3 regions of the Bacillus spongicola genome follow, and region 3 is predicted to be linked to each of the others. Evidence: predicted binding sites of a transcription regulator. Region 3 holds the regulator's gene; each other region holds the start of a gene.
What was found. The regulator Rex, encoded in region 3, represses fermentation and respiration genes when NADH is low (regulators of the CRP and FNR family bind a similar motif). The targets are predictions, from matches to a motif close to TTGTGAAATATTTCACAA.
Positions count from the first base shown of each region.

Region 1 (10,080 bases), on a different contig from region 3:
CCCGTTTGCTAACGCAGAATCTGTCCCTGGTTTTAAATCTAGATGAACATCAGCTACTCTGGCGGTTGGTGTTTCACGCGGATCGACAACGATTAATTTCGCCCCTTTATCCTTCGCTTTCCAAAGCCATTGGATACTCGTTGGGTGACATTCCGCAGTATTCGACCCTGCGATAAAAAAACAATCCGTATGTTCTAGTTCTGGCCACGGTAAAGTGGAACCTCTGTCCATTCCTAATGTTTTTAAGAATCCCCCTGCTGCAGAACTCATGCAAAAGCGACCGTTATAATCAATAAATCTTGTGCCAAGCGCGACTCTTGCGTATTTTCCTACTAAATAACATTTTTCATTGGTCATTGAGACTCCACCAAAAACGGACAGTGCATCTTTCCCACTTTCTGCTTGTAGCTTTTTAAAATTCTTTTCAATTAAGTCGAGTGCTTCTTCCCAAGATGACTCTACAAATTCACCATTCTTCTTGATTAGTGGTTTTAATATTCGATCCTCATGATCAATCGTTTGATAGGCTGTAACGCCTTTCGGACACATTTTCCCCTTAGTAACCGGCCAATCATAGCGAGGCTCTACTCCCACAACTTTTCCTGACTTTTCATTCACTCGTATATGCATACCACATTGCATGCCACAATAACAGCAATGAGTAGTGATTAGCTTTTCTCCTGGTTTATGAAGGTTTTTGACACCTTCTTTTGCGATAAATTGACTCATTTTTTGGTTCCTCCCACTTCTTTGTACTTTTCTATCTCTTTTTGAACATGTTCAGGAAATTCATAGTAATCTTCGGTTCTTTTCTTGCTAAAGCCCGATAGATGCATACCATTTATCGTAGAGATTGGTTTCTCTTTTTCATTTACCTTCGATGGTAAATTGAGTTGTTTCATCACCCGAATTCTCCTGCGGCAGGCTGGGCAATAATCAGATAAATAACTTCCATCGGAAAGCTGTAAATCGAACTGCTGCGCAGCCAAAATTTCCTGCACATCTAATATTTGGTCATCCGAACTATACGTAGTTCCACATTGTTTACAAGGCTTTGTATCCACTTGCCATTCTTCTTGATAATCCATCGGCACCGCTGTGGCTAGTGGTCTTATCGGTAAATGATACAGTTTCCCAAATGGGAAGTAGACTAATAGAACAACCACTGTAACTTGATGGATTAGTGTCATATAATGATGCATCCATCCATCTAGCAATACATAGGATACGGTTAATAGGAGTCCGGTTACCGTAACCGCTAATAAGATATATAAAGGAAATAAGTCAAATTCAGCACGTTGGGTGACTTTGACATCTTGGTTTACGATACGCCTCGTTAAGGCCATACTAACACCAACTAGCACCATTGTTGCAGTAATATTTAATCCGTTATAGACCATTTCTGCAAACAATCCGTGAGCGGCCATAGTGATCGTTTCTATTCCCATGACGACAATGACATATGTCTCTGGATCTACTAGCTCAAAGTGCATCCAACCAAAGGTAAGTCCAAACGTAATGGCGAATGAACCGATGCATCCCCAAGCAATTAGGAAATGTTGGACTCCCCGATACATGCCTCTTTTAAAAATAAATTTTTGTAGAAAAATATTTTCAAAGGCTGTTTTTCCAATGGAAATCAAATTTCGTTTTTTTCGACTTCTTTGTGTTAAATTGTGAAGACTTCTTTTAATTACCTGTTTGGTAGCCGGTCGCAATAACCACGAACTCATTCTGATTGTTAATCCAACCGCAAAAATAAGGGAAGCAATGAGATACCCCATTAATGCCATGTCAAAATGTGAAAACTGTTCAGTCCCAATCCAAGTCGTTAGCAAGAGAAACAAGATGATAAAAAAGGCTTTTTTGCTCGTTTTAGAATAGAATGAGCGCTCTAATGGTTTCATAATTCCGAAACACCCCCATGTGACTTTTTATACACCACGACAATTCTATCTTTGGTAGATTTTTAATAAGTTGCTGGTGTATCAACTCCATTCATTGTAATGAAACTCTTCCATCTATAGTGTGAAGTACATCACATCGAATGAGACATCATCGCAAAATTTAATAAAGAGGTGTTATTTATGTTATCAAGTCACGTCATCGCAGTAACCAGTGGAAAAGGCGGAGTAGGTAAATCGACCGTATCAGTAAATCTTGCTATCGCTCTTGCACGACAAGGAAAAAGTGTAGCTCTTATTGACCTAGATATCTACGGATTTAGCATACCTAAAATTATGAATCTCACTAATCGTCCCAAAACTTTTAATGGAAAAATTATTCCGATTGAGTCTCATGGAGTGAAGGTAATGTCGATGGGATTTTTAATAAAGGATAATGAACCAGTTATTTGGAGAGGGCCTATGCTAGGGAAAATGGTCGAACATTTTAGCAAGGATGTTATGTGGGGGAAATTGGACTATTGTATATTAGATATGCCTCCTGGTACCGGGGATATCGCACTAGATATGCACCACTATATTCCTCAAAGTAAAGAGATAATCGTGACAACCCCACATGCAACGGCTGCGTTAGTTGCAGAAAGAGCGGGCACAATGGCCATTAAAGCCAAGCATGAAATTCTTGGCGTAGTAGAAAACATGGCTTACTTTCAACCAATAGATAGTGATAAGAAGTATTATTTATTCGGAAAAGATGGAGGTCGCCTTTTAGCAGATGAATTAGGTACGAACGTATTAGCTCAAATACCAATTGAAGAAGCCTCTCATTCATCGGAGACACCAAGTATTTATGAAGAGAGTTCAGAATTATTCAATCATTATGAAAATTTAGCTATCAAAATTGATACTTTCGTAAATGAACGCTAATCAGATTAGAAGAGAGGCAGAGAGAAATACTCTAGTAAATTGCCCCATTCTTCTTCCTTATTGATCGCAGGCAATGGAAAAAGTTTCTCTTACACTCCCTACTATTTGGGCATAATAGACTCATCCTGTCGTTTTCCAATTAGCTATGTGATGTAGTTCACTTACAACTCTCTCGTATTTTTTTACTATAGACATAATCTAGTCTAGGAGGGTTTAGAATGATTGACCGTGATTTTAACGAAAACCCATTTATTGTGATTTGGGAATTAACGAGAGCCTGCGAATTGCATTGTCTTCATTGTCGTGCAGAGGCACAATATAAGCGTCACCCACTTGAACTTAACTTTGAAGAAGGAAAAAAATTAATCGATTCAATATTCGAAATGGATAATCCACTCCTAGTCTTCACTGGTGGAGACCCTTTAATGAGACCTGATGTCTATGATATCGCCTCCTATGCCATCCAAAAAGGGGTTCGCGTATCGATGACGCCGAGTGCCACTCCTAACGTGACAAAAGAGGCCATTCAAAAAGCGAAAGAAATTGGGCTATCAAGATGGGCCTTTAGCTTAGATGGACCAACAGCTGAAATACATGATCATTTTAGAGGCACTTCCGGTTCATTTGATTTAACTATGAATGCCATTGAATATATTCATGAACTTAAGCTTCCACTACAGATCAACACCGTCATATCACGCTACAACGTGGACGTTTTAGATGAAATGGCAGCCCTCATTGAGAAGCTCGACTGTGTTCTTTGGAGCGTGTTTTTCCTTGTCCCTATCGGACGGGGCAAAGAAACGGATATGATTTCACCTGTTCAACATGAAAAAGTTTTCCGTTGGCTCAACCAATTAAGCCAACGCGTCCCATTTGATATAAAAACAACTGCCGCTCAGCACTATCGACGCGTTGTTCTTCAGGATAAGATGCGCAAAAATATAGACCAAAACAAAAGGATTCAATATGAGGATACGTTACATTCTGGTAAAACCGGTCAGATTGATGGTCTAGGTCGTGCCCCTCGAGGAGTAAATGACGGAAATGGGTTCGTGTTTATTTCTCATATCGGGGACGTCTACCCTAGCGGGCTTCTCCCTATTAAAGTAGGGAATGTAAGGGAAACCGCACTACCGGAAATTTATCGTCATTCACCGATTCTAAAACAATTGCGAAATCCTGACTCCTACAAAGGGAAATGTGGGAAATGTGAGTTTCGCAACGTCTGTGGGGGATCTAGGTCGAGAGCCTATGCCCTAACAGGAGATTATTTAGAAAGTGAACCGGCGTGTGTGTATGTCCCAAAAGCTCTCCGCAAAATCTAAGTGATTTTGTCCCAAAAATTAGGAAAGATGACCCGAAATCGATCTTTTTAGCATATAGATGTTGCTGTGAAAAGCTCCTTTCGTATACATTGTGACTATTTCATCTAATTTTAGATGGAAGACCTCATTTTGTTGTTGATTTCCATCTAAAATAGACGAAATGATGCCTCGAAACAATGTGATATCAAAGTTAGTATACTAACGAAAAGCCACAAACTTTGTGAAAACAGTCTTACTATAAGAAAGGATGGTATTGTAATGAGATGGAATGATATCCAGGCCCATTTTCAAGCAGTACCTTTGTTTAAAGAACTCTCAACCGAAGAACTAATACCCTTTGTCGATATTTCGATCACAAGAACCTTTAACCCAAAATCACTTGTTTTTATGCAAGAAGATGTACTCGACCGGGTTTTCTTTATTCATTCTGGAAAAGTAAAAATTTACCGAAATGATGCGGCGGGCAAAGAACAGATTGTATCCGTTCTCCAAGCCGGTGAAATGTTTCCACATGCGGGTTTTTTTCGAAAAGGAACGTTTCCAGCAAATGCTGAAATCATTGAAACGGCTCAACTAATCGTCATGCCGATTGTCGATTTTGAAAAAGTATTAATCAAAAACCCGGAACTTTGCATTAAAATCTTTAAAGTTCTCGGAGAAAAAATCGTGGATCTTCAAAATCGCTTAGAAGAAAAAATTCTTCATAATACGTATGAACAAATCATTATGCTTTTGATTCGGTTATCAAAATCGAATGGTACGCTATGCAGTGTAAACCTTTATAAAATCACCACAAACTTTACCAATCGTGAGCTCGCTAATATGATTGGAACAACGAGAGAAACCGTGAGTCGAACCTTAAATACTCTACGAAAAAAGAAACTGATCGAACTTGATAAACAAGGATGCTATATAATCAATCTTGAAAAATTACAAAATGAGCTTCTTTATTAATGGCTCTTTTCGCATACTTTGTTGCTGTAGCATACAAAAAAGGATGGAAACACTCTTTTCTTTCCTCATTTCGAGTTAAAAATGATGTGAAAAGATGACCCGAAACCAAGCGATATCAACGTTTATAGACTGGTCAGAGAAGCAACAACCTTTGTAAAAACAGCGTTATTAATCGTCGATTACTAATTTAACTTATTTTTTGATACAAATCACATTCCTTTTGTGACTAGCTTGTTTTACACTCATAAACTAAAAAATCGGAGGTATATCCATGAAGCAAGTATTAACTGATTCCCAAACAGTGGCAGAAATTGTAACGAAATTCCCTAAAGCTAGCGACCTATTTAAAACCTATCGAATTGATTTTTGTTGTGGTGGAAATCGTCCCTTAATTGAAGCAATTCAAGAGAAAAATCTTTCCGTAGGAGAAGTACTTGGAAAATTAAACGAACTTTATCAGCAAATGTTTGCTTTAAGTGAAGCCACGATTGATTGGGAACATTCTAGCTCACGTGAATTAATCGAGTATATTATTCAAAAACATCATGCCTATCTAAACGAGGAATTACCACTTCTTAGTCCTTATATAACAAAAGTACACAGAGTTCACGGAGCAACACATCCTCACTTAGTCACAATTCACAAGCTTTTTTATGAACTAAAGGCTGAGTTAGAACAACATACCAGCAAAGAAGAAACGATCGACTTTCCTTTAATTTTAGAATTTGAAGAAAACCCTACTGAGCAAAACCGTCAAAAGCTACTAGCTGTTGTACAAGAATTGGAACATGAGCATACTACAGCCGGCACTATTCTAAAACAAATGCGTGAGATTACGAATGACTATACACCACCGGCAGGTGCTTGCGGAACATACCGGCTCGCTTATCAACGTCTCGAAGCGCTGGAATCCGATTTATTTCAGCATATTCATCTTGAGAACAACATTTTATTCCCACGTTCTGTTTCCTAAGACTGAATTTCCCCTTAAATGGTTTCATTTAGATAGTAACAGTCAAAAAATTGTGATTTTAAGGACATAAGTAAAAAGACAAACGAGTCGTCAATTGGCGGCTCGTTTGTCTTCCAGAAGGCTCTTTGTATGAAAACTCAATTGGTAGGAAGCATAACTAAACTAAGCCCTCAATATTCACATTTTTTGGGGCCAGTGATCTTGTACTAATCCTACAATTTTATAGTACTTACGCTGTCTGTTGTCCTGTTAATTCGAAATTATATCCTTTCTTTTTTAGGTATTGAATCATTTTTCATTCATCATGGCATCCATTTTGTATGAAAACTCAATTGGTAGGAAGCATAACTAAACTAAGCCCTCAATATTCACATTTTTTGGGGCCAGTGATCTTGTACTAATCCTACAATTTTATAGTACTTACGCTGTCTGTTGTCCTGTTAATTCGAAATTATATCCTTTCTTTTTTAGGTATTGAATCATTTTTCATTCATCATGGCATCCATTTTAAGCTTCACCTCGCAATTTATTGACAATACATGTGACAGGATACGTAGTAAAAAAATTTTGTATACGTGATAAAAAACACAATAGGCGGTTCTTCTAAACTGTCACAACCAGTTTTTCGTACAGGGTATCCTCTCTTAGAGATAGATCCACCAAAGAGTCTTCGGACTGGTCGTATTGTTAGTAAACAGTATGGTCAGCTAATTAATGGGATAGACGATTATTCTGTGTCTTTAGGCTGGATTTTCATGATAGGCGGTGGCGGCGTGAAGCGAGCGCTGCCATCGAGTTTTTCGTATACATTGTGGCTCTTTCATCTCATTTTTGACTAAACCCTCCATTTCACTGTTGATTTCCATCAAAAACAGGCGAAATGATGCCCGAAACAAAATTATATCCAAAATGATAAACTGATACGATAAAGCAACAAACTTTGCGACACAGCCATTTATCAAAAACTATTTGTAAGTATCAGCATTACAATATGCAAAGTCTCTTTTTGTATAGTTTGTACCTAATAGCTACTAAAAATGGATCGTTTCAGACATTTTTCTGAAAATTATATATGAAATAATACAAAAGATAACGCAAACCCTATTATTTCTATGATTTACAACCTTGATAGTACATTTCTAATCACTCAAACGAAGATCGATGATGCGCTTGAGCGCAACTTCATGCTTAGCCTCGAAACGATCGATCACCTGAAACGTTTCACTGTAGGCATCCCAGGAGTGAAGCGTGCCCACCAGTAATTCATAGCGCTTGTTAGTGTAGTGGGTAATGGTGACACACTTCCCGTATTCCATCGCTTCCGCAGCAACGATGTTTAAATCCTCTAGCTGCTGTTCATCTATTTCTTTTTCCTTTTCGAAGCTATCTTCCTTTGACCAGTCTCGAAGTAGCTTCACGTGCTCTGGTAGCATCATCGAGGTCCATTTCATTCTTCCGCGATCACGAATCATCCTTCTCTCTCCTTTCTAGGCTCTATGTCCGCCCACTAACCGGGCCCGGTGTCTTGCCGTTCCTGCGTTTGTATACGAAACCGCTCGAAGAATTGCTCCAGAGCCATACCGATTTCGTAATCGATCCATCACATAGCCCAGCTCTCGTTTTTTCGTTAAGTCCGGACGAAATAAATCAAGCTGCAGTGATTCGTCGTCGACAATATTCGAAAGCGATATCGAAATTTGCCGGACGGTTTTCTTTTCGTAATGCTCATGAAACAATTCAAGGCATACCCGGTACATTTCCATCGTAATATTCGTCGGATGCTCAATTGAACGAGAGCGATGAAACCCACCACCAAATTCATCTTGACTATAGCCTAAGCCGAAACTAATCGTTCGTCCGGCCTTTTGATGATTCCGTGCTCGGCGTGCTACTTCTTCACACATCTCTAAAATAACATGCTTAATTTCTTCTTCCTTTTTATAATCTCTGAGTAGAATTTGACTTTTTCCAAAGCTAATTTGCCCTTCCATAATTGGGGCCCCAATTTCCGATAAATCCACTCCCCATGCATGATAGTGAAGCTGATTGCCCATTACACCAAATTTAACTTCCAATTTTTTTAGGTCGTAGCGAGCAAGCTGACCAATTGAAAAAACCCCCATCCGGTTTAACGTTCGTTCTACCCTTTTGCCAATTCCCCACATTTCACTCAGCGGCGTCACAGGCCAAAGCTTCGTTTGAACATCCTCATACGTCCATTCGGCAATTCCTGTTTTTTTCGCCTCTAAATCTAAGCATAACTTTGAAAGCAACATATTAGGACCAATCCCTATGGCACACGGTAACTGAAATTCTCTTTCTATATCTGATCTAATTTTCTCGGCAGTCGTATGAGCATCTCCCCATAAAGTCGACACTCCATCAATCGCTAAAAAGCTTTCATCAACTGAGTACGTATGAATAGCTTCTTTCGGAACGTAGCGGTGAAATAGACGGGTAATCTCTGTCGATATTCGGATGTAGGTCGCCATTTTCGGATTCGCCAAAATAATACGGGGATCATTTGGAATCTCAAAAAGACGGGAACCTGTTTTAATCCCGAATTCCTTCTTCAGTTTCGGAGAAGCTGCTAACACGATACTGCCCTGCCGCTCCTGATCTCCAACTACTGCTAAATAACACTCAAGAGGATTTAACCCCCTCATGACGGCCGAACAGCTGGCATAAAAGCTCTTCATATCGATGCATAAAATCTTCCGTTGTGGTAGCCTACTGTAGTCTACTGTCATGTTCTCCCCCTCAAATAGAACATTTGTTCTAATATTATTTATACCCAAAGTTTATACGAATATATGTTCGTTTACAATAAAAATTCATCTGTTATCTAAATAAATTCATATTGGAAGGCTCTTTTCGTATACATTGTGGCTATTTCATCATATTTTTGATTAAATCTTTCATTTCACTGTTGAATTCCATCAAAAATAGACGAATCTAAGCTAAATCATAGATAATAGACTGATACGAAAAGCAACAAACTTTGCGAAAACAGCCTATTGGAAAGAAAGAAAAATAAGTATAATCAATGTGTGGTGAACAAAATGGAGGGGCAGTTTCTCAAGAAAATGGTGGTGCAATGCTTTCAACAATATGGACATAGTGAGGCTTCTCTCCCTATAAACGAAGAGGATTAGGAGGACTTCTTTCACCACATCGAGAAGCAACTTCAAAGCAAATCACAAGATCTTCATGAAATCATTCAAGGTGTGGTGTATGAATATTTGATTAGCTAAATCATTGCTTAAGTAGAAAAGAATAAATTTATTGGTTAAAATCACTAATCAAAAATTTGATCGTATTAAAAAAATTAGAATAGATTGAATTCTATCGGTTTCAAAAAGAAAACGCCACTCTCATTTTCTGACGTTTCAGAAAAAAGTGGCGTTATTTTTGATAAAAGGATTTGCCTCCTAGTTTTTCAACTACACTCGGCATTATTGTATAAACTTTACTGATCACATTCATCCAGTTAGGCAAGTTGATTTCTCTTTTATTCGTAAACATATAATAAACGATTTTTCCCGCTACTACTTCAGGCTTTAGCATCCATTTTTCTACACTTTTAAGATAATTCCCGTTCCGATCAGCAACATCAAAGAAATTCGTTGCAATGGGTCCAGGGTTAACGGCCATTACTTTGACATCGAATGGCTTTAACTCCAGGCGTAAGGCGTTGGTATAACCAAGGACAGCGTGCTTCGTCGCTGCATACGCACTCGATTTAGGGGTCGCTAGTTTTCCGGCTTGTGAAGCTATATTGATAATTTGTCCGCCTCTTCTTTGCTTCATAAGCGGTAACACTTGCTTTGTACATGAAATTAGTCCGAGTACATTCAAATCAAACATTCCTTTGATGTCTTCAAATTGAGCCTCATCAGCATCATCAAAGACCCCATACCCGGCATTGTTTACTAATACATCAATCGCCGGTAATTCCTGTCGAATTAAGCTAAAAATATTTTCAACCTCATTG
Region 1 is NZ_JAYKTS010000004.1:208,312-218,391, forward strand. Features, by position in the region: gene fdhF (formate dehydrogenase subunit alpha) at 1-729, opposite strand, end outside; gene U8D43_RS04735 (MFS transporter) at 726-1,907, opposite strand; gene U8D43_RS04740 (Mrp/NBP35 family ATP-binding protein) at 2,088-2,831, shown strand; gene U8D43_RS04745 (TIGR04053 family radical SAM/SPASM domain-containing protein) at 3,050-4,159, shown strand; gene U8D43_RS04750 (Crp/Fnr family transcriptional regulator) at 4,418-5,113, shown strand; gene ric (iron-sulfur cluster repair di-iron protein) at 5,385-6,086, shown strand; gene U8D43_RS04760 (YolD-like family protein) at 7,226-7,558, opposite strand; gene U8D43_RS04765 (Y-family DNA polymerase) at 7,574-8,836, opposite strand; gene U8D43_RS21155 (YqzH family protein) at 9,149-9,241, shown strand; gene U8D43_RS04770 (SDR family NAD(P)-dependent oxidoreductase) at 9,492-10,080, opposite strand, start outside.
Region 1: ric (iron-sulfur cluster repair di-iron protein) is a predicted target of Rex. The motif match lies at 5,311-5,328, and genes of this name have one in related genera.

Region 2 (10,080 bases), on a different contig from region 3:
TACCTATACAAAAACCTGAATTTTTACTCACAGATCCTTCTACCCCCGATTTAACAGGTAGAACACTTGAGTATTTAGGTAATTTTGTTCATTTAAAAAAGCCATATACCTTAATTGATAAAGGGAAGAAGTGGTTGTATTTGCATCAAGAAAATGACGGGTCATGGTATGGGCGATGGGGGATTTGTTATATATATGGAACATGGAGTGCTTTAACTGGCTTAATGGCTGTCGGTGAAAGGAGAGATAAACAAGCGATTCAACGGGCTGTTACATGGTTGAAAAATATTCAAAACCCAGATGGAGGTTGGGGAGAATCCTGCAATAGTGATATCGAAAAAAAATATATACCATTAAAGAAAAGTACCCTCACACATACAGCCTGGGCATTGGATGCCTTAATTTCAGTTGAAAAAGAAAGTAGTGAAATTGATCGAGGTATCCATTATTTAATCAAATATGGTGAAAAGGAAGATTGGACTACATCGTATCCGAAGGGCCAAGGAATGGCAGCGAGTTTTTATATTCATTATCATAGCTACCAGTATATTTTTCCGCTATTGGCATTAAGCCATTACGTAAAAAAATAAGTACTTCTACCGAGGGCACTGAAAAAGTCTAATTAAAGAAAAATAGGAGCTAATTACCTACTATATGTAGATAGTTAACTCCTTTTATTTACTGTATGTTGATAAAAATACCTGCTAATTGTTCAAAGTGAACACTTTTTCAGTGGCCTCACTTCTACCGAGGTTTTTTTCGTATTAATTATGGCTTTTTTATCTAATTCTCAGTGGAATACTCGACTATGAGATGAATTTGAAAAAATAATAGATGAAAAGATTCGGGACACCTATACATTTAACCAATTAAATATTACTGGAAAAAGTATCATTCTTTTCTCAAATGGCTTTACTGTTCAAAAAAACTAGCAAATGCTAGTTTTTTTGAACAGAATGAAAGAGAGGGTTTTATATGGTTTTTAGTCCAGCTCCAGGCGCCATCGGCTCGAGGTCATAAGTCAAGCCGTCTAAAAGGTCAAAGAGCAACCTTTCAGCCGTCTTGTCTTATGCATGTCGCCGATAAACGGGCGCCTTGCGCTTTTCTTACACTAACGCTTTCTAAAGTAAATTAGCAATGAGAGAATTAGGGTCGTTACGGCTAAACCATAAGCTGTTGTGGTAATTGCAGGTTCGAGGTCTTGGTTTTTTACTCCGATGCCAATAAATGCCCAGACAAAAACAAGTGGATACAACCAGTCCTTTTCTCGAGTAGTAAAGAAAATGGCTAAAATCGTCCCTGTAAATAATAAAATAATCGTCCATGTAATATCAGACAATCCCCAGCCACTCCACTCATAGAATTCTAGAGTGAAACTGATATTCGCAATGGTGGCAACGCTAATCCAACCAAGATAAAGAGAAAATGGAGCGATATCTAAAAAGGACGGATCACTTCTCTTTGCATTACCATAAAGGGCAATGAGTGTGAGGAGTAAGGAAATCATGATAACGACCGAGAGTGTAAAATAGTTATAATGCCATAAGAAAATCCAGGTGGAATTTAATAAACAGCTAAGTACAAACCAAACACTAGTACTTTGATAAAGTGGCAGGTTACGTCGGCTTTTAGGGAATTGTCGCAGTACCCACAGCCCAAGCAGTAAATATATCAGTCCCCAAATACTGAAAACATAACCAGCGGGAGTGAACAGAACTTGTACTTTGTCCGATATCTCACCTGTTGTTTGACCGTTGAGCGGTAAGGCGTTGGCTAAAAAGTTGACAATGACCACTAGAAGATAGGCCAAGATGTTTAAGACTAACTTCACCATCTAGATCCTCCTCTTGTTAATAGATTTCTTCTAATTACTATTCCACAAGGTTTTGCTCTATAACCCTTACTGAAAAAATTGTCCTCTTCAGGTACAATACTAACTAGAGGGTTTTCCTTCAAAAACTAGAATACATAAAAAGAATCATAAAAGGAGGATGTATATTGACATACAAAGAGGTTTGGGACTTAGAAGAATTTTTTCCAGGTGGAAGTGATTCGGCTTTATTTCGAGAGCATATGGATGATTTGGAAGAAAAAATAATGCTCTTTACGGAAAAAGAAAATCTGTTCAATTCTCCAACAGCAAAAAACGTGTTGGAAATGATTGAACCAGCAACGAATGTCATGCTTCATTTGCGCCAAGCTGGTGCATTCATCGGCTGCCTTCAAGCCCAAAATATGAATGACCGCAAAGCAGATTCTCTTCGCGGTGAATTGACGTCAATGAGTGCTGCGTTTCAAACGAGCTTTAATTCGTTTCAACAAAAGCTTGCTCAGACAAATGATGATGATTGGATTAACTTGGTTCAAGATGAAAGATTAAATGAATTAAGCTTTGTATTAAATGAGTGGCAGACGAAAGCAAAAGAAAAGCTTTCAAATGAAGAAGAAGCATTAATTCAAGCTCTAGCTGTCGATGGTTATCATGGATGGGGAGAGATGTATGACACTATTGTTGGATCGATGGAAATTGAAGTAGAGGTAGACGGGGAAAGTAAACGTCTATCAATAGGCCAAGCAAATAATCTTTCAAGTCACAGTGATTCTAAGGTTCGTCAAGAAGTAATGAAGAAGCTAGAGTCCGCTTGGCAAGAAAAAGAAGAGCTGTTTGCACGTACATTAAATCATCTTGGAGGCTATCGTTTACAAGTTTACAAGGCGCGTGGGTGGAACGAAGTATTAAAAGAGCCATTAGGCTATAATCGCATGCAACAAGAAACTCTAGATGCTATGTGGGGAGCTATTAGTCAATACAAGGATGCTTTTGTCGGTTATTTAAACCGAAAAGCAAAGCTATTAGGGAAAGATAAATTATCGTGGTCAGACTTAGATGCACCGGTCTCTACAGCTACAAGCGAAATGACGTTTGACGAAGGAGCTCACTTTATTCAGAAGCACTTTCGCAAATTTGGCCCAGAGATGGCAGATTTTGCGAAACAGGCTTTTGAAAACGAGTGGATTGAAGCAGAGGATCGCCCTGGAAAGCGCCCAGGCGGGTTCTGCACCCTTTTTCCATTAAGTGAACAATCACGAATTTTTATGACGTATTCTGGATCGATGTCGAATGTGGCAACTCTTGCACACGAACTCGGTCATGCCTTTCATTCGTATGCCCTACGTCCGATGCATACTCTAAACCGTAATTATGCAATGAATGTAGCCGAAACCGCCTCAACATTCGCAGAAATGATCGTAGCTGATGCGGCTGTAAAAGAAGCAACGACTGAAAAGGAGAAAATCGCCCTTGTGGAAGATAAGTTACAGCGGAGTGTCGCTTTATTTATGAATATCTATGCTCGCTTTTTATTTGAAACAAAATTTTATGAAGAGCGTCGCCAAGGGATTGTTTCCGCCAAACGATTAAATGAATTGATGGAGGGTGCGCAGAAAGAAGCCTACGGTGAAGCATTAAGCGATTATCATCCTCATTTCTGGGCATCTAAATTACATTTTTATATTACAAGTGTGCCATTTTATAATTTCCCTTACACTTTCGGTTACCTTTTTTCATTAAGCATTTATGCAAAAGCGCTTGAAGAAGGAGAGGGGTATGAGGAGAAGTACATGAATCTTTTGCGTGATACCGCCGTTATGAATGTAGAAGAGCTGGTTATGAAACACTTAGGTGAAGATGTAACGAAGCAGGCATTCTGGGAAAAAGGCGTTAAGCTATGTGTGGAAGATGTAGAAGAGTTTTTAAGATTAACAAAATAAGCTAAAAATAAGGCGCTAGGGGAGTTGACTCTAGTGCCTTATTTTTAATGAAAATACTTTCAATAAGCTGAATGAAACTGATTTACATAAATTAATCTAAAGAATTTACACAAAAACATTTGACTCCAAGCGTTGTTCAAATTCACCATATTTTTTCTAATTGGATAGACCCCCTAAACATTTTATGGAGCCCATGTAATTCTTTAGTTTTAGTAGAAGACTTTCTTCCTGAAGATTGCTGATTTTCGTAGTATCTTTACGTACATTCAGCTTACAAAAAATATTCATTTCAAACAAAACCTCTGAAATAGAATCTTTGCTCAATAGTTCACAAAATTGTCAGGACCAATAAACCCGTATCTAGCAGCGATTTGAACGTTTCAAGTGGATTTGGTGTGAGATAAATCACATCCTTTTATTGGTCGAAGTTTTATCGTGAAGATAAATCAATATGTTTCATCATTAATTAAAGGAAGTGGTTTTGATGTATTGGGAAGGATTTGAAAAAAGTAAGTGGACAGAAGAAATTGACGTTAGAGACTTTATTCAACGCAATTATTCTCCATATGATGGAGATGATACTTTCTTAGCAGGACCGACAGAAGCAACGACAACCTTATGGGAAAATGTGATGGCATTAGATAAAGAAGAGCGAGATCGTGGTGGCGTTTGGGATATGGATACGAAAAAGGTTTCCACCATCACTTCTCACGGTGCAGGTTACTTAGATAAAGAATTGGAAAAAGTGGTTGGCGTCCAAACGGATAAACCTTTTAAGCGTTCTCTGCAACCGTTCGGAGGAATTCGAATGGCAAAGGCCGCTCTTCAGTCCTATGGATATGAACTTGATGAAGAAGTTGAAAAAGTATTTAGTGATTACCGCAAAACGCATAACCAAGGAGTATTTGATGCTTATTCACCTGAAATGATGATGGCTAGAAAAGCAGGTATAATTACAGGTTTACCAGATGCCTATGGTCGAGGAAGAATTATCGGTGATTATCGCCGGGTAGCACTATATGGTGTTGATTTCTTAATTCAAATGAAAAAAGAAGATATGAAAACGCTTGGCGAAGAGGTTATGATTGAAAATGTTATTCGCGATCGCGAAGAGCATGCAGAACAAATTCGTGCTCTCCAAGAATTGAAAGAGCTTGCAACCATTTATGGATTTGATATTTCAAAACCAGCAACAACTGCAAAAGAAGCTTTTCAATCTCTATATTTTGCCTATTTGGCTGCTATAAAAGAACAAAACGGTGCGGCAATGAGTCTTGGTCGTGTATCTACTTTCTTAGACATCTATATTGAAAGAGATATCGAAGCAGGTAGATTGCAAGAAGAGGAAGCTCAAGAACTAGTGGATCATTTTATTATGAAGCTTCGTTTAGTGAAGTTTGCTAGAACACCAGATTATAACGAGCTATTCTCTGGAGACCCAACTTGGGTAACAGAAGCAATCGGTGGAATGGGAATTGATGGACGTTCACTAGTAACGAAAAATTCTTTCCGTTTCTTAAACAGTCTAACCAATTTAGGAGCTGCTCCAGAGCCTAACTTAACGGTATTATGGTCAACGAAATTACCAGATAATTTCAAGAAATATTGTGCTAAAATGTCCATTGAAACAAGCTCGATTCAGTATGAAAGCGATGACTTAATGATTTCTGATTACGGTGATGACTATGGTATTGCTTGCTGTGTATCAGCAATGAGAATCGGGAAGCAAATGCAATTCTTCGGTGCAAGAGCGAATTTAGCGAAGGCATTGTTATATGCCATTAATGGTGGAATGGATGAAAAGTTAAAAATCCAAGTCGCTCCACAATTCGCTAAAATTGAAGGAGAATACCTTGAATTTGACGAAGTAATGGAGAAGTATGATCAAGTAATGGATTGGCTAGCAAAGCTTTATGTTAATACGCTAAATGTCATTCATTATATGCATGATAAGTATTCATACGAGCGGATTGAAATGGCGTTACATGATCGTGATATCCTTCGTACAATGGCGAGTGGTATCGCTGGCTTATCTGTTGTTGCTGATTCCTTAAGTGCAATTAAATATGCTAAAGTTAAGGTGATTCGTGACGAAGATGGTGTTGCTGTTGATTATGAAGTAGAAGGAGAATATCCTCAATACGGAAACAATGACGATCGAGTTGACGAGCTTGCGGTTGATCTTGTCAAACGTTTTATGAATAAACTAAAAACGCATCAAACCTACCGTAACTCTGTCACAACGATGTCCATTTTAACCATTACAAGTAATGTCGTATACGGCAAGAAAACAGGTAGCACACCTGACGGACGTGAAGCAGGTCAACCATTTGCACCAGGTGCGAACCCATTACATGGTCGCGATAAAAAGGGTGCTCTTGCTTCATTAAGCTCAGTTGCTAAAATACCTTACAGCCATTCGCAAGACGGTGTTTCCAATACATTTAGTATCGTTCCAAAAGCTTTAGGAAAAGACGATGATACACAGCAACGAAATCTTGTTGCATTACTAGATGGATATTCTGTTAAACAAGGACATCACTTGAATATTAACGTCTTCAATCGTGAAACCTTACTTGACGCAATGGACCACCCAGAAAATTATCCACAGTTAACCATTCGTGTATCAGGGTATGCTGTAAACTTTATTAAACTAACTAGAGAACAACAAATAGACGTCATTAATCGTACATTCCATGAAATGATGTAAAAACGGGAGCTGACTCATATGCAATACCAGAATTGTATTCACTCAACTGAATCCCTTGGCACCGTAGATGGACCAGGAATTCGCTATATCATCTTCACTCAAGGGTGTTTATTAAGATGTAAATTCTGCCATAATCCAGATACATGGGATATCGGTAAAGGAAAAAACATCGCCATTCCAACATTAATATCGGAAATCAAAAGCTATTTACCGTTTATCCAGGCTTCAGGTGGTGGAGTAACGGTGAGTGGGGGAGAGCCTTTATTGCATTTAGATTTTCTCTTTGATTTCTTTACTGAGTGTAAGAAATTAGGGATTCACACATGTATTGATACCTCTGGTGGCTGTTATAGTGAGAAGCCCCATTTTCAAGAAAAGCTAAAAAGAGTGTTGGAATTAACTGATCTCGTTTTATTAGACTTAAAACATGAAGATGACAATCAGCATAAAGAATTAACGGGACTTAGCAATGAAAATATTAAAGATTTTGCAATATATCTAGACAAAATGGGAATGCCAGTATGGGTCCGCCATGTTCTTGTTCCAGGTCATACAGACAATCCTGAAGACCTCAAGAGACTTGGAGCGTTTATCGGCACATTATCAAACGTAGAAAAAATTGAAATTCTTCCTTACCATACATTAGGTGTTTATAAGTGGGAAAGTTTAGGATTAGAATATCCTCTTAAGGGTGTTGAAACACCGAAGGAAGAAGCGGTCGAAGAAGCGTATAGACTACTTGAAATGGGTCAATAACACTTAAAGCCACCAGGTTTTCCTGGTGGCTTTTAATTTGGCTGATTTCGCAAAGAGTGTTGCAAGCGACAAGAACAGTTTTAGGAAAAAGGATCTTCTGAGTCAGGCTCAGGCAATACATCTACTCGTTTACTATCATCACTGTCTAATGTTTGTCGAAGGTAATAAAAAAATGTCCAAGCAAAAAAACCAATAACCATTAACATTCCTACCGTAATCACCCAATAATAGGCCATGGTCATGCCTCCCTCCTTATAAACACATATATGCAAAGAGGCACAGGTTCTTTCCCGTTTTTTTGATTTTCTTTTATGCTTCTGTCTTAGACAGTAGGGCTTTCTTCGCAAAGTTTGTGGCTTTTCATATCCGTTAATAATCTATGATATAGCCACAATGTATACGAAAAGAGCCTTAAGAAAATAGCCTAATCAATTCAATTCCCTTTCCAAAATTAATTTAGTTTTACGACCAAAAACCCCGTCATTATCGAGCTCTTCAAATCTTGTTTGGAATTTTCGAACAGCAGCTTCTGTCAGTGAACCATAGATTCCATCAATATATGTGGAATCAATGCCCATGGATTTCAGAGCTCTTTGGATGTTTCTCACTCCTTCTCCTTCGTCGCCTAATCCAAAAGTAGTATCAGGCAGTGGATAAGATATGCCCTGTTTGGATGAAAGGACTTCCTTAAGCTTCGTTAATGTTTGAGGTCCGGCCAGTCCATCAACAAGTAATTTTTGCTGAAGCTGAAACTTTCGTACCGCTCCTTCAGTTTCATCTCCAAATTCTTCATCAACTCCATATTTGGGGAGCGAGTAACCAGCTTCAATAAGATTGGTTTGTAAATCCTTAACCTCTTTGCCTGAGTCTCCATTACCTAATACTGAAATGATCCCAACGTTTGTGGACTTAGGAAAATAGGTTTGAGTAGCTTTTTTGACGTCTGAAACAAACTGCGACCAAGAAATCCCCTTGCGATTTAGTGCATTTTGGGGGTCAGACCTTCTCGCAGGATCTAGAGTACTATGTGAGACAATATCTTTATTTGGATCTAAATGGAACTTATCAGCTAAATAGGCGTGATACCAAACATAGCGATTATAAGCTTCCCTAAAATTGATGCTACCTCCCCAGCATAGTTCAATCCCGATGGCATGATCATTTGCCTCTGCACCGTAAAGCCTATTATCTGTAGAAACATCATAGCGAACATGCCAAGCTTTTTCAGAAATAGGGATTATTTCTAAAATAATCTGATCATCGATAAAGGTATGTGCCGAAGCATTTGGTTGAACGTTTTGAAAGTAGTTTCGATTAACATAAGCGGTAGATCCAGGATTTCCAGTATCATGACTGACAATAAAAAGAACCTTTCCTAGCCGGGTTCCAGGACGAGAATTACCAACAGAAATATAATCTCTTGAAATAGGGTATTTCATGAAATCACTCCTTATTTTTAACTATCTTATTACTATATGAGACTATTGGGAGGAGGGTATTTTTAAAAGTGTATTTATCGGAGAAACGTGATGATTTAAATTGAGCATTTATTTTCATCGGTGCTTTTTAAGGCACGTCTTAGTGGCTAGGGACTCGGGCATTTGTCAGCCGCCTCAGGACGAGCGACGAGCCACTGTTGGTTTGGAATAAAGTTTGTTCAAAAACATGTTACAAAACTTAATATTTTCACTAACAAAAAGAAGCCATTTTGAAAAAAATTGATCAAAATGGCTTCTTCACCAGAAAATTAATTATTGGTTTTTGTAAAAAAGATCGATCACTTTCATTTATGATCTTCGACAATCGCGCTCGATCGCTGAACAAACAGAAACTCATGTAAAGTATCTAATCCCTTGGAACACTAATAGTATGAAAGCAAGAAGTCTATAAATTAGCCAATTGTCAAAATTCTTGCTCTCACCTTTTTTGAAAGGTGTGCGCCTGTAATAAAAAGAATACACTATTATAAGAACCATTAAAATCGTAAGTACCAATTGATCATTTGAATTATCTCCATCAAAGAAAATTATTACTAGCAGAATGAACAAGGAAAAATAAATGATATTGAACACATCTTCAATAATTTTGTTTTTACGCATACAGTAACCTCAGATCCAAAAAAATTAATGTTGTGTTTATTATAAAATGACTACTATCCCTCTTAAAGTGTCCTTGTTGAACAAACCTAAGTTGTTATTTAATGTACACCTCTTCACAGTATCCTTTAAGTTTAGCATATTATCGATTTTCTTTACTATAGTAATAGGAAAGCTTTTGAGGTTATCGTCAGCTTTTCCCCCATCTAGTGGCTATTTCGCCACGTTATCAGCTTACAAGGTTGAACTAAGCGTTACTTCCTCATTCGACTCATCGATGTAGTCCTTCAGTTTTCAATTTAAATGGCCCTATTCTTGAATAACTATATTGTCGTTCAGATTTTCTATCTCTAATTATAAAAATCCCTTTGGATATATATCGAAAGGGTAAAACGTCGTATCTTTTTTATAAGCATCGCGACTTTATTCAAAAAATCGCATCTTCTTTATAAACATTGTGACTTTATTTCAAATCTACAGCCACTTTCGCATTTCTTGATCTAGCTGCAGTGGCTCTGAGGCTCGGGTCAAATGAATAACCCTCCAGTGATGCAGGCATCACCTCCGAGTTTCTCATTTGCCTGCCGCCGCAGGACAGCCACTTTCGCTTTTCTAAATACTTCTCTGGTCTTAGTTGTTTTTCTATCTTGGGGTCGTTATGGGATTTTGGGATTGGAGGTAAGATGTAAATAAGATAACGAAAGGAGGAAGCAGAGATGAAGAAATTTGGTTTAGCTGTTCTTGGGA
Region 2 is NZ_JAYKTS010000041.1:15,622-25,701, forward strand. Features, by position in the region: gene U8D43_RS18925 (terpene cyclase/mutase family protein) at 1-590, shown strand, start outside; gene U8D43_RS18930 (TspO/MBR family protein) at 1,112-1,834, opposite strand; gene U8D43_RS18935 (M3 family oligoendopeptidase) at 1,999-3,771, shown strand; gene pflB (formate C-acetyltransferase) at 4,256-6,481, shown strand; gene pflA (pyruvate formate-lyase-activating protein) at 6,500-7,237, shown strand; gene U8D43_RS18950 (hypothetical protein) at 7,318-7,473, opposite strand; gene U8D43_RS18955 (peptidoglycan-binding domain-containing protein) at 7,666-8,130, opposite strand; partial or broken gene U8D43_RS18960 (peptidoglycan recognition protein family protein) at 8,176-8,676, opposite strand; gene U8D43_RS18965 (lmo0954 family membrane protein) at 10,050-10,080, shown strand, end outside.
Region 2: pflB (formate C-acetyltransferase) is a predicted target of Rex. The motif match lies at 4,165-4,182, and genes of this name have one in related genera.

Region 3 (10,080 bases):
ATTTTGAGAAGAGAATACGTTCGCCGACAGCAACCTCTGGAGCTACACGCTCACCGCTATCAAGTACGCGACCTGTTCCTATTGCTACGACAACACCTTCTTGTGGCTTTTCTTTCGCAGAGTCTGGTAGAACAATCCCGCTAACCGTTTTTTCTTCCGTTTCAACTAGCTCAATTACGACGCGATCACCTAGTGGTTTTAACAAGTGAAACAACCTCCTCAATAAATATGTAGTCATGATAATTAGCACTCACCTCTTTAGAGTGCTAACACAATTAATATAATAAAGAATTCACTTTTCTTTTGCAAGCATCAAGCCTTATTTTTTTCTAAAAAGGTTCGACAAAAATCACTCCATGTTTTGTCATTTTTCGCAAACCCACTTCTTCCAGCTTTACCATTTGAACAGTCATCATTTTATTAGTAGAATGGATAAATGATTATGATCAACTTTCTAAAGGAGAACTTACATGAATAAACGATATGGCTATATCCTAATCATCTACATAGTCATGCAACTTTCTACCTCTATCGCCGTTCCGCTTATTTATAAGCTCGGACTGAATTCCTTTGGTGTAGAAGATAAAGAAAAGATGCTCTATTTAGCTGCGGGGTACTGGCTATTTATTAGCTTTACACTCACCCTTATCATTGTACTTTTTTTATTACGAAAAAGCGAAAGATATGAGGACTTTGGCCAACAGCATTCAATTCCACTCTCCATTTCTTGGGGTGTGGGCGGAATATTTCTCGCCTTTTTAGCACAGGCCCTCGCTATTACTGTTGAATCTTTTCTCGGAATCGAACCTGGATCGGAAAATACAGCGACAGCGATGAAAATCATCTCACTTGTGCCAATTGCGTTAATTGCTTCCTCGGTCGCCGGACCAATTTTAGAAGAAATTGTTTTTCGACAAATCCTATTTGGGGCACTCTATAAGCGAATGCCATTTCTGGCCGCTGGTTTCTTAAGTTCCCTTCTATTTGGACTGGCTCATCGCGAATTATCCCATATTCTGTTATATACGACGATGGGCTTTACGTTTGCTTTTCTGTATGTGCATACGAAAAGAATTATTGTTCCCATCATCGCTCACGTTGGCATGAATACACTCGTTGCGCTCATTCAATTTTATCCTGCAATTATGAAAAAAGTAAGCGCACAAGTCGCACTATTTATTCACTGGATAGGGTAATCACGCTCTTTTTAAACATATATATTGAAGATTTTTTTCTTTTCGTCTATTTTTGAACAAAATCAATACCAGAATAGAGAACTCCTTCGAAAATGAACTTCAATAGCTACAATAATGTACACGAATAGGGCAAGGACTCTATAGGATTAGGAGGACGTTTTTATGAGAAAATCACCTTTGTTTACTGGTATCATTTACACCTTACTCGGAATTCTATTTACGTATTTTTCAATCCAAAATGTTGTGACTCATGGCTGGGGATTTTTCACTTATCTTCTCATTTTCCTAGCAACATTGGATTTAGGTTCAGGACTTCGGATGATTAACATCCACATTAAATTAAAAACGATGCAAAAAAAATAGACCCAATGGGTCTATTTTTTTATTCTTCCATTTCTCTTTTCTGTTCTGCAAGCAAAGCTTTTTTATAACCAATTTTACATATACCTAAACTGATTTCATATAAAACAAAAAGTGGTAGAGTAACGAGTAAATGAGACATAATATCTGGTGGTGTGATCATTGCGGCAATCACAAATAGACCAAAGTAAGCATACACCCTCATTTTCGACATCAACATTGGTGTAATAATCCCTAACCTTGTTAAAAACAACATAATGACAGGGAGCTGAAACAGAAATCCGAACGGAATGGTAATTTGAAAAAGAAATTGAAAATACTCATTGATGCCAATTTCCTGTTCAATTTCTAGATTCACAGACAAATTCAACATAAAGTCGACTACAAATGGAAATAAAATAAAATACGAAAAAGCTAATCCACCAAGAAACAAGATCACCGTTACCGGAATGTAACTCAACGTGACACGTCGTTCTTTTTCATATAATCCCGGGGACACAAAGGACCATAATTGAAAAAGAATTAACGGGAGCGCCATTAATAATGACAAGAATATTATTACTTGGATGTAAATCTTTAATGGATCCGTTAACCGAAACGCATTCATCGTTATTTCTTTCGCTTCATCCGCATTCTGCAAGTAAACAATCAACGGTTCGGCGAGAAAAAAGCTTGCGATAATCGCAAACAAGAAGAAAACGACCACAATGAGAAGCCGTTTTCTTAATTCATCTATATGTTCATAAACAGTCATATCATTTCGACTCATCGTCAATCACCTAACATTTACTTAGCATCATTTTTGTCTTTGTCTTCGTCATCCGCTAAGCCTTTTGTGGCATTTTTGAATTCGCGCAACGTACTTCCCATTGCTTTCCCTAGTTCTGGTAACTTTTTGGGACCGAAAATTAATAGTGCAACTACTGCTATTGCTACAAGACTACCTGGACCTGGCATTACGCTACACCTCCTCAGTACTATATTACATCATTTTACCCCTAAATCCTAATTTCTTAAAGCCCTTCTTGTGACGTTTCCGTGTCCTTAGTAGAATAGTTCTTCAAGAAATAAACTAGCGACTGCAATTCAACCGCTAAATCAATATGATGGATTCGAATAGACGAAGGAACATTTAACCGTGCCGGCGTGAAATTCAAAATCCCTTTCACATTCGCACTCACTAAGCGATCCGTTATCGTTTGAGCAACAGGAGCGGGTACGGTCAAAATAACCACCTCTATGTTGCTTTCCTTGATTTTCTCTTCTAAATCGTCTAAAGCATAAATCGGTACGTCACCTATACTCATGCCCACTTTATCAGGATTCACTTCAAAGGCCATCTCAATTTTCGTGTTATTATTTTTCAAAAAATTATAGTGAAGAAAAGCTGTGCCTAAGTTTCCTACTCCAATTAATCCAACCTTGGTGACTTCATCCTGGTTTAGTGTTTTACTAAAAAAGCTTAGCAAATAGTTCACATTATAACCATAGCCTTTTTTCCCAAGTGCACCAAAATAAGAAAAGTCTCTTCTAATCGTAGCCGAATCTACTTTTACGGCCTCACTTAATTCTTTCGAGGACACTCTTTGTTTACCTGAAGAATGTAAGTTTTGAATAAACCGATAATATAGAGGCAAGCGTTTTGCGGTAGCTTGCGGTATTTTCATTGTGTCTTGATTCATTTCTAATCCCTCTCTATTTTTGAGCCAATCATCTCTCGATTTTTCTATTTAATAGAGCTTTCGGCTCATTTTGTATTGAATCCTATTTTCGGAAACGCTTCCATTAATCTCGAACTAGCTGTTTAGATTCCTCTTGGTCGGAAATATATCACTTTTCTTTGCAGATGAATCAATTTTAATTAAAGGCATGCCTGATGTAGACATTCTCCTCTTCATTCATTATCATACACTATTTCGTCAAGATTGTCTGTTACCTTTTTCACAAGTCCTGCTATTGCTCAACTTGTTTTAAGTGCGATACACTGTTTGTATAAGACTCTTTTCTTATATATTGTGACTCTTTCGTTTATTTTTCGATGGAATCCTCGATTTTGCTGTTGAAACCTATCAAAAATAGTCGATAAGATGAAGTAAAACCTTCCGCATTTTATAGTACAGTTCGCTAGTAAAGCTGATTGGTTTCTTACTGGAAACTAAATTACTCGGACACTTGAAGAGTTACTGACCAGTTTAAACGAGATGAATGAGGTGAATATATGATTTTATTACAAGTCAATAATGTAACAAAGTACTTCGGGGCAGAAATGATTTTATCAAATATTAAACTAGAACTGAAATCTAAAGATCGAATTGCACTTGTAGGTAGAAATGGTGCTGGAAAGTCAACTTTACTAAAAATCATCTCCAATCAACTTTCCTTTGATTCAGGAGAAATAATAAAACCAAAACATGTGACCATGGGCTATTTAGCTCAGCATACAGGACTGGAATCCAGTCTATCGATTTGGGACGAGATGCTATCTGTATTTGAGCATGTTTTACAACATGAAGCGGATTTACGCAAATTAGAGCTTGAGATGGCTTCACCAGATATTTATGAAAACACAGAGGCTTATGAACGGACACTATCCGAATATGATCGCTTAACGGTGAAATTTAAGGATTTAGGCGGCTATCAGTATGAATCGGATATTCGCTCTATTCTCCACGGATTGAATTTTGCTAACTTTGATTATTCTACCAAAATCTCCACATTAAGTGGCGGACAAAAAACGAGACTAGCTTTGGCTAAACTTCTCTTAACAAAACCTGATTTACTCATCCTAGATGAGCCCACTAACCATTTAGATATTGAAACACTCTCTTGGCTAGAGCAATATTTACAGGGCTATTCAGGTTCCATCTTGATTGTCTCTCATGATCGCTATTTTTTAGATAAAGTCGTCAATCATGTTTATGAAGTATCACGGAGAAACACAAAGAAATATCACGGCAATTATAGTGATTATTTACAAAAGAAAGCCGACGACTATGAACGCGAGAGTAAGCAATTTGAAAGACAGCAAGCTGAAGTAGCTCGTTTGCAAGATTTCATTCAAAAAAACATTGCCCGAGCTTCCACTACAAAAATGGCACAAAGCAGGCGAAAAAAACTCGAGCGAATGGACCTCATGTCTCAACCGCTTGGTGATGAAAAATCTGCCCATTTTTCTTTTGAAATTGAACGGCAAAGTGGGAATGATGTTTTAAAAGTTCAAGATTTAACAATAGGTTATCACCAAGAACCAATTTCTTCAAATATTAAATTTCAGGCTTCAAGAGGAGATAGTATTGCCTTAGTTGGTCCAAACGGAGTCGGGAAGTCTACCTTAATCAAGACACTAGTGGGAAAACTTCCATCCCTTTCTGGCAACTACCACTTTGGAGCGAACGTCAAGATTGGCTATTATGATCAAGAACAAGCCGAGCTAACTTCCAATAAAACCGTGATTCATGAACTGTGGGATGATTACTCGATGAAGACGGAAAAGGAAATCCGAACTGTTCTGGGCAATTTCTTATTTTCAGGAGATGATGTACTCAAGTCTGTTTCAACTCTAAGTGGTGGCGAAAAAGCCCGATTAGCTCTTGCTAAGATGATGTTAGAAAAATCAAATGTACTTATTCTAGATGAGCCAACAAATCATCTTGATCTTGATAGCAAAGAAGTTCTTGAAAATGCATTAATTCATTACCCAGGTACGATCTTATTCGTTTCCCATGATCGCTACTTCATCAATCGTATCGCAACAAAAGTTCTTGAATTATCCACAACAGAAGCCAAAGAATATCTTGGTGACTATGATTATTACGTCCATAAAAAGGAAGAAATGATCGAGCTTGCTTTATTGGAAGAAAAAGAACGTGGTGCATCCATCGTTACGCCTCAGATTGACACAAAGGAAAACCACCGAATGGATAAAGAGGCAAAGAAACTAGAACGTCAACGAATACGAAGAATTGAAGAAATCGAAGAATATATAGAAAAGCTTGAAAATGAGATTGAAGAAAAAGAAGCCATGCTATTTGATTCTGACATCTATCAGAACGCTGAAAAAGTGAAGCAGTTAAATGATGATGTTCTTGCAGCTCAAAAAACATATAATGACCTTTTAGAAGAATGGGAACAACTCCAAACATAGCCTTTCCCCTGCCCACGCAGGGGATGTTTTTTTAAAATAATATTCACATTTTTATCCACAACCAAAACCTTTATACTAATATAATCACAGGACTTTTCCACATTATCCACATTTTTTTATTGTTTTATCCACAAAATCATCCAAAAAGTAAGCGGTTTTATTATATGTTGCTCACAAGATATACAAAGTTATTAACAACTTATCCACAGTCTGTGTACAAAACAGACGTTCTACTTCCTCTTCTTCCTCAAAAATTGGTTATCCACAAAGTAAAGCATTGACCTTGACCTATCGGTGATAAGCGTATAATCAGAACTGATCATCGGCGTTTGCCTCGTTTTTGCGCTTAGCTTATGATCACTGTAATGAAGACTCATTCTTTACACAGCCTCTACATTTCACCTCACAGCATTATTTAACCTCTCTCCTTCACATCAACATACACACAAGTTTCCTGTTCCTTTGACAAGAGTCACTAGCGAGAAAAAGAAGCGAAGACCCCATTATACATAGGTTCTTCGCTTCTTTAATTTTCTGTATATTAATAAAAATCTTCAGTCCATAGAGAAGTAATTATTTTTTCAATGCTCTCAAATAAAATGTGCTTTATAACTCTAATCCAGGGTTTCCATTCATCGCTAGATTACCTCTTTTTCCTTGCTGATACATAACAGTCCCTACAGCCCCAATCATTGCGGCATTATCTGTACACAATGAAAGAGGAGGAATGACAAGTTCTACTTCTGGCAATTCGTTAAAGGTTTCTTCTAAGCGACTTCTTAACCCCTTATTTGCAGCTACTCCACCAGCAAGAAGAAGTTGCTGAACTCCATATTCCTTTGTTGCCCGAACTGCTTTAGTGACCAATACATCAATCACACTTTCTTGAAAACTAGCCGATAAATCTTCTGGAGAGATTTTCTCTCCTTTTTGAGCAGCATTATGAAGGGTATTGATGACAGCTGATTTTAGTCCACTAAAACTAAAATCATATGAACCCTCTTCTAACCAAGCTCGAGGCAGCTTAATCGAAGGAGTACCTAATTGGGCTAATCGATCAATATGTGGACCTCCTGGATAAGGAAGTTTAAGCGTTCTTGCCACTTTATCATAAGCTTCTCCTGCTGCGTCATCCCTTGTTTCCCCAATAACGTCAAATGAACCATGTTCCTTCATATATACCAGTTCTGTATGACCTCCAGAAACTACAAGCGAAAGAAGTGGGAATTCCATCTCTTTCACAAGACGATTAGCATAAATATGACCAGAAATGTGATGGACACCAATGATTGGAATATTATGCGCAAAAGCAATCGCTTTCGCTGCGTTTACTCCTATTAATAGTGCACCCACGAGCCCAGGTCCTTCTGTTACCGCTATTGCATCAATATCACTAAATGTCATATTGGCTTCCTTTAGCGTTTCCTCAAGTACAAGCGTGATCTCTTCAACATGATGTCTCGAAGCAATTTCAGGAACAACTCCACCAAAACGTTTATGACTCTCAATTTGAGAAGCTACTACGTTGGCGATGATCTCTGTTCCATTTTTTATTATGGCAGCGGCCGTTTCGTCACAGCTTGTTTCAATTCCTAATACAATTACATCTTTACTCATCTAATTTCACCCACATTACTAAAGCATCCTCTTGATTATCACTATAATAATTTTTTCGGATGCCGCCATTTTCAAATCCTAATTTCCTATAAAGTCCTTGAGCTGGCGTATTGCTCAATCGTACCTCTAATGTCATCGAAGTCGCACCATGTGAAATAGCATACTCCATCACAAATGTTAATAAAGCTTCTCCTAACTTCCATCCTCGACATTCAGGAAGAATCGCGATATTGGTGATATGCACTTCATCTACTACGAACCACATCCCACAATACCCAATAATTTTTTCATCGTTTTCCAGCACAAAATACTTAGCAAATTTATTATGTAGCAACTCGCTGTAAAAAGCCTCTTCTTTCCAAGGTACAGAAAAAGAAGCTAGTTCAACATCCATGACTCTCGGGACATCTTCAATTTCCATTAATCGAAATAAACTATTTTTTATTGATATCATGAATAAACCCTCGTTGGTTGGTTTGTGCCTCTAACCACTTCACTTCAGCTTCTGCTAATCGAATATAATTAGGTACAAGAGAATGAGTGTCTTCTTCTTGTTTATTCATCCCTAATATCCCTAATTCAGATGGTCTAGGATTTTGCTCTGTTAGCTCATTAAATACCGCTTGGTCCCCTAAAATAGATTGAATGGATTTTTTATGCAAGCTGACGTCATTCCCAACAAACAACACAGGCTGGTTCTTTTCTTTTAATTCCATTAGCCAATCAACAGCCAATACATTACAGTCCAAAGCCACTTCAGCTTGTTGCCCGCTATGATACGAATATAAGCCCGTGTATATTTGCCCTCTTCTCGCATCAACTAACGGACATATATACCCATTAAAATAACGCCCAACAGACGACATTACGGCTAAACTGGAAACACCCACAATTGGTATCTTCAACGACCAAGCAAGCGTCTTAGCAATCGTCACTCCAATGCGAACACCCGTATAGGAACCTGGGCCCTTCGCCACGACAATCTTTTCTAGCTCTTTTGGTGTCCAATCACACTCTTTTAATAAATGTTCAATGGCAGGCATAGCTCGAACAGAGTGATTCTTTTTTATATAAGTGATATATTCCCCAACAATCGTATCCTCTGTCATTAAACTTACACCTAGTGGATAGTTAGATGTATCTATGGCTAATATTTTCATGAAAATAACTCCTTACATAAGTTCTCGTAGCGATTACCGCGTGGGGAAAGTACAATTTTCCTTTCGTCAACTCCCTGATGAAACAAGGAAATATCCAAGCGTTCTGTTGGTAACTGATCCTGAATCAAATGAGCCCACTCTATAACCGTTACGCCAGAACCACTAAAGTATTCTTCAAATCCTAAATCCTCGAAGCTATCTTCCACACGATACACGTCCATATGGTATAAAGGTAGTCGTCCCTCGTATTCTTTAATAATCGTAAAGGTCGGACTGTTGACGGTTCTTTTTATATCTAATCCCTTGGCTAATCCTTTTGTAAAGGTTGTTTTCCCAGCCCCTAGATCCCCTTCTAATGTAAGAACAGCTCCGGGTTCTAACATTTTGGCAATATTGTAGGCTAGTTGCTGCGTTTCTTCATACCCTCGAGAAACTAATTCAATTGTATTCATATTCTTATACTCCTTCTCTAAGAATAGCACTGAACGCTAAAATTCTATATTACTCGTTCCATTCCATCCAAAAGAATTGGCCCAGCTTTTTTGTATGATCGCTCTAACTGCGTCTATGAAAATAAAGTTTTATTTAAGAAAGAGTCTTTTGCTAGACATTGTTGCTATTTAGTCTGATTCTTAACTGAATGCTCCATTCAGGTATGAATTTCGTACAAGAATAGACAAAAAGCTGCTCCAAAAGGTAGCATTTTTTGCCAAAAGCTATTCTCGTAAAGAATGTTACTTTTCAAATCGGAATGTAGCCCTTGACATGTATGACTTAGTGTTCTTTTCCAAAGGCAAGGGACTAACCTATGAAGTAGCTTTCCCTTATGATCGCTCGGGTTATGTTTTTGACACTTCATCTATCTCCTCTAAATTCATACTTTCTATTTCTTAAAAAAATCCTTAGGATAAGCATATCCTAAGGATCTATCTTTTATATGTAGTCTAACCTATTCCATCTAAATCAGCAAAAATCTCCATAAATAAAAAAAAGAAACTACAGTTTGTAATTTCAAAAATGGCGGTCCGGACGGGACTCGAACCCGCGACCTCCTGCGTGACAGGCAGGCATTCTAACCAACTGAACTACCGGACCAAAGTTTTTTTCTTTAGCAAAATAACTATCATTAATTTGCTTTAGCAAAACAAGTAACATTAATTTGCTTTAGAGAGTATACCGATCGATAACCAATAATAAATATTATCAACCATCCTCAATTATTCACTTCAGCAAAAAATAATGTATTGCGGGGGCAGGATTTGAACCTGCGACCTTCGGGTTATGAGCCCGACGAGCTACCGAACTGCTCCACCCCGCGTCGATAAGAGTGTTACTTTTACTATTCATGTTTTCAAAAAAATCATTCAATTTGATGGCACTCATTATATTATAGCATAGATATTATTTTTTGTCTATCTATTTTTAAAAATAATATGCATGGCGACGTCCTACTCTCACAGGGGGAAACCCCCAACTACCATCGGCGCTGAAGAGCTTAACTTCCGTGTTCGGTATGGGAACGGGTGTGACCTCTTCGCTAATGCCACCATACATATTTTCTAAAAGACAATACTTATTATATCATCTTTCAAAATGTTTTTCA
Region 3 is NZ_JAYKTS010000038.1:184-10,263, reverse strand. Features, by position in the region: gene groES (co-chaperone GroES) at 1-205, opposite strand, end outside; gene U8D43_RS18480 (CPBP family intramembrane glutamic endopeptidase) at 471-1,196, shown strand; gene U8D43_RS18475 (YdiK family protein) at 1,359-1,559, shown strand; gene tatC (twin-arginine translocase subunit TatC) at 1,579-2,325, opposite strand; gene tatAY (sec-independent protein translocase protein TatAY) at 2,343-2,513, opposite strand; gene U8D43_RS18460 (redox-sensing transcriptional repressor Rex) at 2,570-3,238, opposite strand; gene U8D43_RS18455 (ABC-F family ATP-binding cassette domain-containing protein) at 3,775-5,700, shown strand; gene tsaD (tRNA (adenosine(37)-N6)-threonylcarbamoyltransferase complex transferase subunit TsaD) at 6,307-7,317, opposite strand; gene rimI (ribosomal protein S18-alanine N-acetyltransferase) at 7,310-7,771, opposite strand; gene tsaB (tRNA (adenosine(37)-N6)-threonylcarbamoyltransferase complex dimerization subunit type 1 TsaB) at 7,752-8,477, opposite strand; gene tsaE (tRNA (adenosine(37)-N6)-threonylcarbamoyltransferase complex ATPase subunit type 1 TsaE) at 8,474-8,929, opposite strand; tRNA gene U8D43_RS18430 (tRNA-Asp) at 9,496-9,572, opposite strand; tRNA gene U8D43_RS18425 (tRNA-Met) at 9,722-9,795, opposite strand; rRNA gene rrf (5S ribosomal RNA) at 9,913-10,028, opposite strand.